2 regions of the Kitasatospora sp. NPDC059146 genome follow, and region 1 is predicted to be linked to the other one. Evidence: riboswitches for the same ligand, from Rfam matches in the RefSeq annotation. Region 1 holds a riboswitch; the other holds the start of a gene.
The links. A riboswitch is a leader RNA that binds a small molecule or an ion and turns the genes downstream of it on or off. The one in region 1 is predicted to bind cobalamin.

Region 1 (4,403 bases):
GTCACGGGCGGGCAGCGACAGCGGGAACGGACCGCCCGGCGTCGGCTGCCACCTCGCCTCCCGCAGCCCGTACCCGAGCAGCGCCCCGTCCAGGACGGCCACCGCGAACGCGGGTGAGAGCAGCCGCGCCACCAGCCCCAGGTGGGTCACCGAGGCCGCCACCCGCCGCTCGACCGCCTCCGGTGGACGGCCCCCCGCCGCCGCGAGGTGGTTCCGGGCGAAGGCCACCCGCTCCCCCAACACCGCTGGATCGTCGAGGAGTTCGGCCATCGGATGCCAGGGCACGGCGACTGCGCCGTCGTCATGGGTCTCATGGGCCCGGCGGGTCTCGTGGGTCTCGTCGGCCTCGTGGGTCTCGTAGGCGAAGAACGGCCCGAGGGCCGCGACGCGCTGCGGCGTCGCGGCCCTCGGTGGGGTGTGCGTCACGCCGCGCCGACCGGCTCGGGGCCGGACTCGGCCGGGACCGCCGTGGCGGCCGCCGTACGGGCGTTGATCACTCGCTCGGCCATCGGTCCGAAGAGCAGGCCCAGCGCGGCCCACAGCAGCAGCTGCGCGGCCACCGAGTAGAAGCGGAACTCGAACAGGGTGTCCGCCGGGAAGCCCGGGTAGACGATGGCGCCCTTGTCGTCGGTCAGCGGCAGCGGCGTCTCGGTCGCGTGATGGCCGAACTGCTGGACGTTGTCGGCGAGTTCGCCGAGCGAGGGGAGCACCGCCATGACGATGCCGATCGCCGCCGCGAAGGCGCCGGCGGCGAGCAGGGTGGCGTTCCAGTTCCCGAACCGGGCCTGGAGGCGCTTGCCGAGCCAGACCGCCAGCACGAGGAACAGGAGCGAGCAGGCGACCATGGCCAGGTACAGGTTGCCGCGGTCGCGGATGGTGTCGGGGTGTCCGATGGCCGGCGGGTTGGCGGGGTACTTGACGAACGGCACGAGGTACAGGCCGAGGAACCCGCCCAGGGCCACCAGCATCGCCAGGTTGCGCGGGCGGAGCCTGCCGGTCCGGCCGAGGCACACGGTGTACGCCACCGCGAACAGCGCGCCCATCGCCGCACCGAACAGGATCATGCCGGCGCCGATGCCGACGTTGGCCTGGACGGTGCGGCTGAAGATGTCCGGTCCGCCCATGTCCATGGGCAGCCCGGCGGCTTTGTCCAGCAGGCCCTGCGCGTCGTCACGACCGCTCTCGTACTCGATCGCCGCGTTGATCTGCGGCTCGGCGAAGATCCGCGCGAAGACGAAGGCGAGCAGGCCGGCCACTGCGCCGGCGAGCACGCCGCGCAGGATGAGTTTCTTCTCCATGTCTGGTTGTTCGCTGCTTCCGCTCGTCAGTGGCAGGGGAAGCCGAGGAAGTGCCGCGAGTCGTGGACGAACTCGTGGATGTGCATGTCCTTGCCGAACACGGAGTAGGCACCCTGGTCGACGCCGATGAAGTAGTAGACGGCCAGCGCGAGGAACGCGGTGACGACGAGCCAGGCGACGGCCTTGGACGCCGGCACCACGACCGGGACGGGCAGGGCAGAGGGTCCGGGCATACTGGTGCTCACGGTGGAGCCTCCTTCGGGGATCGTGCGTCCCGCTCTTGTTGGGGCGAATCGTGATGGCGTCGTATCTGACTCGCGGGCCGCCCCGAAGGGCGATCCGCTCACAGTGGCGCGACCGTGCCGGAGTTCCACCGGCTTCCTTACGCCATCACTACATCCGGCAGAGTAGGCCTGTCCGCCGGGGCCGTCAATCGGCCTCGAAGCGCACGGTGGGCTCGAAGTTGGCGCGGCGGGCCGCTCGGCGGAAGACGGTCAGGACGGCGGGCCCGACGACGAGCACGGCGGTCAGGGTGGTGACGGCGCGGCCGGTGTCCCAGCCGAGCGACGTGGCGAGGTCGAACAGCAGGTAGCGGTGCCACTGCTCGGTGAAGGGCAGACCGGGGAGGTAGGCGATCGAACTGTTCGGGTCGGTGGAGAACGGCCAGAAGGACAGGTTCAGCAGGAAGCCGAACAGGTAGCCGGAGAAGGCCCCGTACACGGCCAGCACGGGCACCTCCACCCGGCGGCGCCGGGTCTTCGGCAGCAGGCCTGCGAGCATGCCGACGAAGGCGCAGCCGAACATCTGGTAGGGCATCCAGGGGCCGACTCCACCGGTGAGCAGGGCGGAGGCGAACAGCGAGGTGCAGCCGAGGGTGAAGCCGAAGCCGGGGCCGAAGACGCGGCCGGCCAGGACGAGGATGAAGAAGACCGTCTCCACGCCGGCCGTCCCGGCGCCGAGGGGTCGGAGCCCGGCGTTGACGGCGGACAGGACGCCGAGCATGGCGAGCGCCTTGGCGTCGATGCCGCCCGCCGAGATCTCGGCGATGACGACGGCGAGGACCAGGACGAGCAGGGCGGCGAAGATCAGCGGCGGGGCGTAGTTGGAGCCGAACTTCCCGGGTGCGACGACGAACGGCCAGGTGAAGGCGACCAGGCCGATGAAGGCGGCCAGGGCGACGACGACGCGGGCCCGGCCGGGGATCCGTACGGCGGTCATCGCGCGGCCTCCGCCGGTTCGAGGGCCTCGGTGACCTGTTGGGGCGTCAGGTAGCCGAGTGGGGCGAGGATCTTGGCGGTCTGCGGGGCGAAGGTGGGCGAGGCGACGATGACCTGGGCGGTCGGCCCGTCGGCGACGATCTCGCCCTCGGCCATCACCACGACGCGGTCGGCGGCGGAGGCGACGAACTCGACGTCGTGGGTGGACACGACGACCGTACGGCCTTCGGTGGCGAGCGCGTCCACGATGCCGGTGAGCGCCTCCTTGGCGTGGTAGTCGAGCCCCCGGGTGGGTTCGTCCAGCAGCACGACCCTTGGTGCGGCGGACAGTTGGATCGCCAGGACGAGGGCCAGCTTCTGCCCCTCGGAGAGGTCCCGGGGGTGGGTGTCGTCCGGGATCCCGGGGGCCAGGCGGTCCAGGATCTGCCGGGCGGTCGGCCCGTCGGCGCCCTCGGCTTCGGCATCGCTCTGGGCGAGTTCCCGGGTGACCGTCTCCAGGTACAGCAGGTCGGTGGGGGTCTGCGGGACGAGCCCGACCAGCTGCCGGGCCCTGGCCGCGGGAAGGCGCTTGGGGTCCTCGGCCTTCTCGCCCCCGGCTCCGGTGACCTTCACGCTGCCGCCCTGGCGGGGCCCGGAGCCCTGGAGGGCCCACAGCAGCGAGGACTTGCCGGAGCCGTTGCGGCCCATCAGCGCCGTGACCTCGCCCGCGCGCAGGTCCAGCCGGACGTCCCGGACGGCGGCCACCGGCCCGTACCGGACCACCACGCCCTTCGCCTCCAGCACCGGTTCCCCCGCCGCCGCTGCCCGGCGCGGCGGGGGAACCGGTACGTCCGTGAGCCGCTCCCGCAGCGGTGCGGCGGCGCGGCGGGCGTCCCGGACGGACAGCGGCAGCGGCCGCCATCCGGCCAGGCGGCCGAGGTCGACGACGGGTGGCGCGATCGCGGTGTCCCGGAAGACCTCGGCGGGCGGACCGTGCACGACCGTCCCGTCCCCCGGCAGGTAGGCGACGCGGTCGGCGTACTGGACGACGCGCTCCAAGCGGTGCTCGGCCAGCAGGACGGTCACCCCGAGGTCGTGGACCAGCCGGGTGATCGCGGCCAGCACCTCCTCGGCCGCCGTCGGGTCGAGCGCGGAGGTCGGCTCGTCCAGGACCAGCACGCGGGGGTGCGCGGTGAGGACTGATCCGATGGCGACGCGCTGCTGCTGGCCGCCGGAGAGCTCGTGCAGGGCGCGGTGGCGCAGCTCGGCCAGGCCGAGCAGGTCCAGGGTCTCCTCGACCCGCTTGCGCATGACCTCCGGGGGGATCGCCAACTGCTCCATGACGTAGGCGAGTTCCTCCTCCACCGTGTCGGTGGTGAAGCCGGCCGACGGGTCCTGTCCCACGACGCCGACCACGTCGGCGAGTTCTCTCGGCGGGTGGTGGGCGGTGTCCCGGCCGTCCACGGTGACCCGGCCTCGCAGGGTGCCGCCGGTGAAGTGCGGCACGAGGCCGTTGACGGCGCCGAGCAGGGTGGACTTGCCCGCCCCGGTACGGCCGACCACCAGGCAGAGCTCGCCCTCCGGGATGTGCAGGTCGACGTCGCGCAGGACGGGCGTGCTCTCGCCGTCGTACACCACGCCGACCCGGTCGAATCGGATCACGTGCTCACCTCGGAGGTCGTGCGGTCGGTGGTGGTGGCGGCGGCGGTGGCGGTGGCGTCGTCGGGGTGCGCGGTCGGGCGCGGCCCCGGCACGGCGGTGGGTCCGGGCGTGCGGCCGGGCGGCGGCGAGACGATCCCGGCCGCGCCCGCCAGGAGCAGGGCGAGCACCGGGACGAGCGGCAGCGTCGGCCAGGTCAGCGGGTAGAGGGAGGGGTTGAGGTCGGTGGCGTCGTAGCCGACGGTGGCGG
Region 2 (4,403 bases), on a different contig from region 1:
CGGCGGCGCGCTCGGCGGGGGCGGTGCCGGGGTGGGCGATGAGCCGCTTGAGTTCGGCCCGGCGCTGGGCGTAGCGGGCGACGATCACTCGCCGCTGCTCGTTCTTGGCGATCTTGCTCTGCTTGGCCATCAGACCTTCCCCCCTCGGGCGCGGATGCGGGCGACGGCGGCCTCGACGCCGATCGTGTCGACGGTCTTGATCCCCTTGGCGCTCAGCACCAGCCGGACGTACCGGCCCTCACTGGGCAGCCAGTAGCGCTTGCGCTGGATGTTGGGGTCGAAGCGGCGCGGGGTGCGGCGGTGCGAGTGCGAGATCGCGTTGCCGAAGCCGGGCCGGCGGCCGGTGAGCCGGCAGTGGGCGGACATGGGTGCTCCCTGGCGTCCGGGAATGGGCAGGACGGAGGTCACGTTACACCAGATGAAAATGACATCCATTTCGGTGTACGGTTCCGATCCATCCCCGCGAACCCCGCACCCGGAGGCCCCCGGACCCCGAGGGTCCACGGGCCCGAGACCCCAGGAGGACGCCCGATGGCCCGCAGCGAACTGCGCCCCGTGATCAAGCTCCGCTCCACCGCCGGCACCGGCTACACGTACGTGACCCGCAAGAACCGCCGCAACGACCCGGACCGGATGGTCCTGCGCAAGTACGACCCGGTCGCGGGCCGGCACGTCGACTTCCGCGAAGAGCGCTGACCGCACGAACCCCTCGGAGGAGCCCAGCCATGAAGCCCGGAATCCACCCCGCCTACCGCCCGGTCGTCTTCCGCGACAAGGTCGGCGGCCTCGCCTTCCTCACCCGCTCCACGGTCACCGGTGACCGCACGGTCGAGTGGGAGGACGGCAACACCTACCCGGTGATCGACGTCGAGATCTCCTCGGCGAGCCACCCCTTCTACACCGGCCAGTCCCGGGTGCTCGACACCGCCGGCCGGGTCGAGCAGTTCCGCCGCCGCTACGGCGACCGGCACTGACGGCGGAACGCGAACGGCGCCTCCCCGGCTCGGGGAGGCGCCGTTCGCGACGCGCGGGCACTGCCGCCACCGCTACTGCTGCTGCGTGGGCGTCCAGCGCTTCTCGACGCCCGCCAGCTTCCAGTACGCGATGGCGATCGCCCACACCACCACGAACAGCCCGGCGATCGCGTAGCCGACGTTGTCCAGCGAGATGTCCGCGATGAACCCGGTCACCGGGTCGGTCAGGTCGAGCTTCTCGTGCAGCACGCCGACCAGCTCGATGGTGCCGATGATGAAGGCCACCGCGATCGACAGCCCGGTGATGGTCAGGTTGTAGTACACCTTGCGCACCGGGTTGGAGAAGGCCCACTGGTACGCGAAGTTCATGAACGTCCCGTCCAGGGTGTCGAACAGGCTCATCCCGGCCGCGAACAGCAGCGGCAGGCAGACGATCGCGTACCAGGGCAGCCCGGCCGCCGCGCCCGAACCGGCCATCACCATCAGGGTGACCTCGGTCGCGGTGTCGAAGCCCAGGCCCAGCACCATGCCGACCGGGAACATCTGCCCGGGCCGGGTGATCGAGCGGGTCGCCCGGTTCAGGATCCGGGCCATGAAGCCGCGCGAGTCGAGGTGCGCCTCCAGCTCCGACTCGTCGAACTGCCCGGCCCGCATCGAGCGGAACACCTTGAGGATGCCGAGCAGCGCCGCCAGGTTGAGCGCGCCGATCAGGTAGAGGAAGGCGCCGGAGGCCGTGGTGCCGACCAGCCCGAGCCACTTGTGGGTGGCCGAGTCGTCGTCCATCAGCGTGTTCGCCAGCTGGGCGCCGCCCGCCACCAGGGCGGCCATGATGACCACCATCGAGGAGTGGCCGAGCGCGAACCAGAAGCCGACCGAGACCGGCCGCTTGCCGTCCGCCATCAGCTTGCGGGTGGTGTTGTCGATCACCGCGATGTGGTCGGCGTCGAAGGCGTGCCGCATGCCGAGGGTGTAGGCCGTGATGCCCAGGCCCACCCCGAAGACCTGGGTGCCGACGGCGTAGTTGTGCGGCGCGACCAGGAAGACGAGGGTCCCGAAGGCCACCACGTGCATGGCCAGGATCACCCCCATCAACCCGGCGGTCCGGAGGGTGTCCTCGCGCTTCCACCGGAAGGTGGGCAGTACGGAGGGGGCGGGGCCCGCCTCGGCGGGCGCGGCGGTTTCGGGCAGGGTCATCTTCGGATCACGCTCCAGCACCTCGTGGAATGACTTCGTGAGATGCCGTGGCCGGTCTCCTGGCTCACGGGGCTTCCCGACCCGCCTTCCCAGGTGCACGAAGCACCCAGTGGCACGTGGATCCGGACGACTGTCCCCCGATCACAGTGGCGAGGGCCGCTCCGGAATGGGACCTGTTGAGGGTCCGTCACCGGTCTTCCCGAGCACCACGGCGGGGAACACCGTAGGGGCAGGACCACACCCTCGCAAGGTTGCGCACCTGTGCAGGTGTCCAGGATCACAGGTCGTGAGCTGCCAGAATGTCCGCATGCATCTCGTACCGGCCGACCGCGCGGGCCACCGCACCATCGACGGACACCGGGTCTGCGAGGCCATCGCCGCCATCGGGGACACCGCCCACGTCCGGACCTGGGCCGAGCGGTTCTCCCTGCTCTCCGACCCCGGCCGGCTCGCCCTGCTGCTCGCCCTCCACCGGGCCGGCCCGCTCGCCGTCAGCGACCTGGCGGTCGCCACCGGCATGCGCGACCCGGCCGTCTCCCAGGCCCTGCGACTGCTCCGCACGGCGGGCGTGGTCACCGGCGACAAGGACGGACGCGTGGTGCGCTACCGGCTCGTGGACGACGCCCTGCGCCCCCTCCTCGACGAGTGCGCCGCCGCCGACCACGAGGAGCCCGCCGCGGCGGCGGGCTGACCGACACTCGGCAAACCACGCCGGGGGCGCGGCGGGGTGAGTACGATCACGATGTGCCGTCCCACCCCCACGTCTGGCCCGCCGACCGCTGGAACACCCGCCCGGTCAAGGCCCGCGTGCTGGCGGTCGCCCGCACCCTCACCTCGGCGACCCGGGTCCTGGACGTCCTCACCCTGCTCGACCCGGACGGCATCGAGCGGTACTTCACCGTCAACCCCGGCTCCGCCTTCGCCGACCGCGCCCTGGACGAGTACCTCCACGGCCTGCCCGGCTACACCGTGCTGGACTGGGAGGACGCCGTCCGCCACCGCTTCGACCTGGCCGTCGCCTGCGCCGTCCACGCCTCCATGCACCGGCTGGACGCCCGCCTGGTCGTCCTCCCGCACGGTGCCGGCTACAACCGCCTGGTCACCGAGTCCACCGGCGACGCGGTCAGCTCCGCCGGCCTCTCCCGCAACGAACTCACCCACCGCGGAGAGGTGTTCGTCGACGTCCTCGGCCTCTCCCACCCCGAACAGCTGGACCGGCTGCGGGCCTCCTGCCCCGAGGCCCTGGACGTCGCCGAGGTCGTCGGCGACCCGTGCTTCGACCGGATCCTGCGCAGCCGACGCTCCCGCGACGGCTACCGCGCCGCCCTCGGCGCCGTCGACGGCCGCCGACTCGTCGTCGTCGACTCCACCTGGAGCGAGCACTCGTTATTCGGCCGTCACCCCGACCTGCCGCAGCGGCTGGTCCGCCGACTGCCCGCCGACGAGTACGCGGTGGCCGTCGTGCTGCACCCCAACATCTGGAGCCGGCACGACCCGGCGGCCCTGCTCGACGACGCCCGGCGGATGGGCCTGCGCCTCGTCCCGCCCCACCAGGGCTGGCAGGCCGCCCTCGTCGCCGCCGACGTCATGATCGGCGACCACGGCTCGGTCTCCTTCTACGGCGCCGCCCTGCGACGGCCCACGATGATCGTCGCCACCGGCGCCGCCGAACTCGACCCGCGGTCCCCCAGCTACGCCTTCGGCCAGGCCGCACCCGTCCTCGACCCCGACGGCGACCTCGCCGCCCAACTCGAACTCGCCCTGGCCCGGACCCCGGACGACCGCACCGACCTGACGGCCATCACCGACCGCTCGCTCGCCCACCGCGGCGAATCCGCCCGACTGCTGCGCCCACTGCTCTACTCCTTCCTCGACGGCCTCGACGAGCCCGCCGGCGAACCCGTCCTGCCGCCCTACCCCAAGCCCGCGCCCCGGCCCGGAGGCGGCGAAGGGCCCAGCGCGTACGACGTCGAGGGCAAGAGCGAGGGGACGGAGGTCAGCCTGCGGCGCTACCCCTTCCACCCCGACGACCACACCCCGCGCGGCTTCCACGCCCTCACCGACGACCACCCGGGCGACGCCCTGCGGTACACCGCCGAAGTCCTCGCCCGCACCGAGGCCCGGGCCGAACGCCCCGCCGTCGAGTGGCTCGCCGACACCGCCCTCGAACTGCCCGGCCTCGCCGTCGCGGTGGCCGCCCTCGGCCCGGCCCGGCACCTGCTCCGGCTGCCCGGC

Region 2: it holds a riboswitch for cobalamin, as region 1 does, so the genes downstream of both, ACFXPX_RS23335 (HoxN/HupN/NixA family nickel/cobalt transporter) here and ACFXPX_RS11860 (CbtB-domain containing protein) in region 1, are expected to answer to the same signal.

Annotation. Positions count from the first base shown of each region.
Region 1 covers NZ_JBHZCY010000020.1:38,991-43,393, reverse strand. Annotated here, with positions in the region: gene ACFXPX_RS11870 ((2Fe-2S)-binding protein) at 1-426, opposite strand, end outside; gene ACFXPX_RS11865 (CbtA family protein) at 423-1,298, opposite strand; gene ACFXPX_RS11860 (CbtB-domain containing protein) at 1,325-1,543, opposite strand; cobalamin riboswitch at 1,581-1,705, opposite strand; gene ACFXPX_RS11855 (ECF transporter S component) at 1,728-2,516, opposite strand; gene ACFXPX_RS11850 (ABC transporter ATP-binding protein) at 2,513-4,156, opposite strand; gene ACFXPX_RS11845 (CbiQ family ECF transporter T component) at 4,153-4,403, opposite strand, start outside.
Region 2 covers NZ_JBHZCY010000055.1:51,490-55,892, forward strand. Annotated here, with positions in the region: gene rpsN (30S ribosomal protein S14) at 1-130, opposite strand, end outside; gene rpmB (50S ribosomal protein L28) at 130-366, opposite strand; gene rpmG (50S ribosomal protein L33) at 532-696, shown strand; gene ACFXPX_RS23330 (type B 50S ribosomal protein L31) at 726-974, shown strand; gene ACFXPX_RS23335 (HoxN/HupN/NixA family nickel/cobalt transporter) at 1,047-2,168, opposite strand; cobalamin riboswitch at 2,200-2,394, opposite strand; gene ACFXPX_RS23340 (ArsR/SmtB family transcription factor) at 2,476-2,859, shown strand; gene ACFXPX_RS23345 (hypothetical protein) at 2,913-4,403, shown strand, end outside.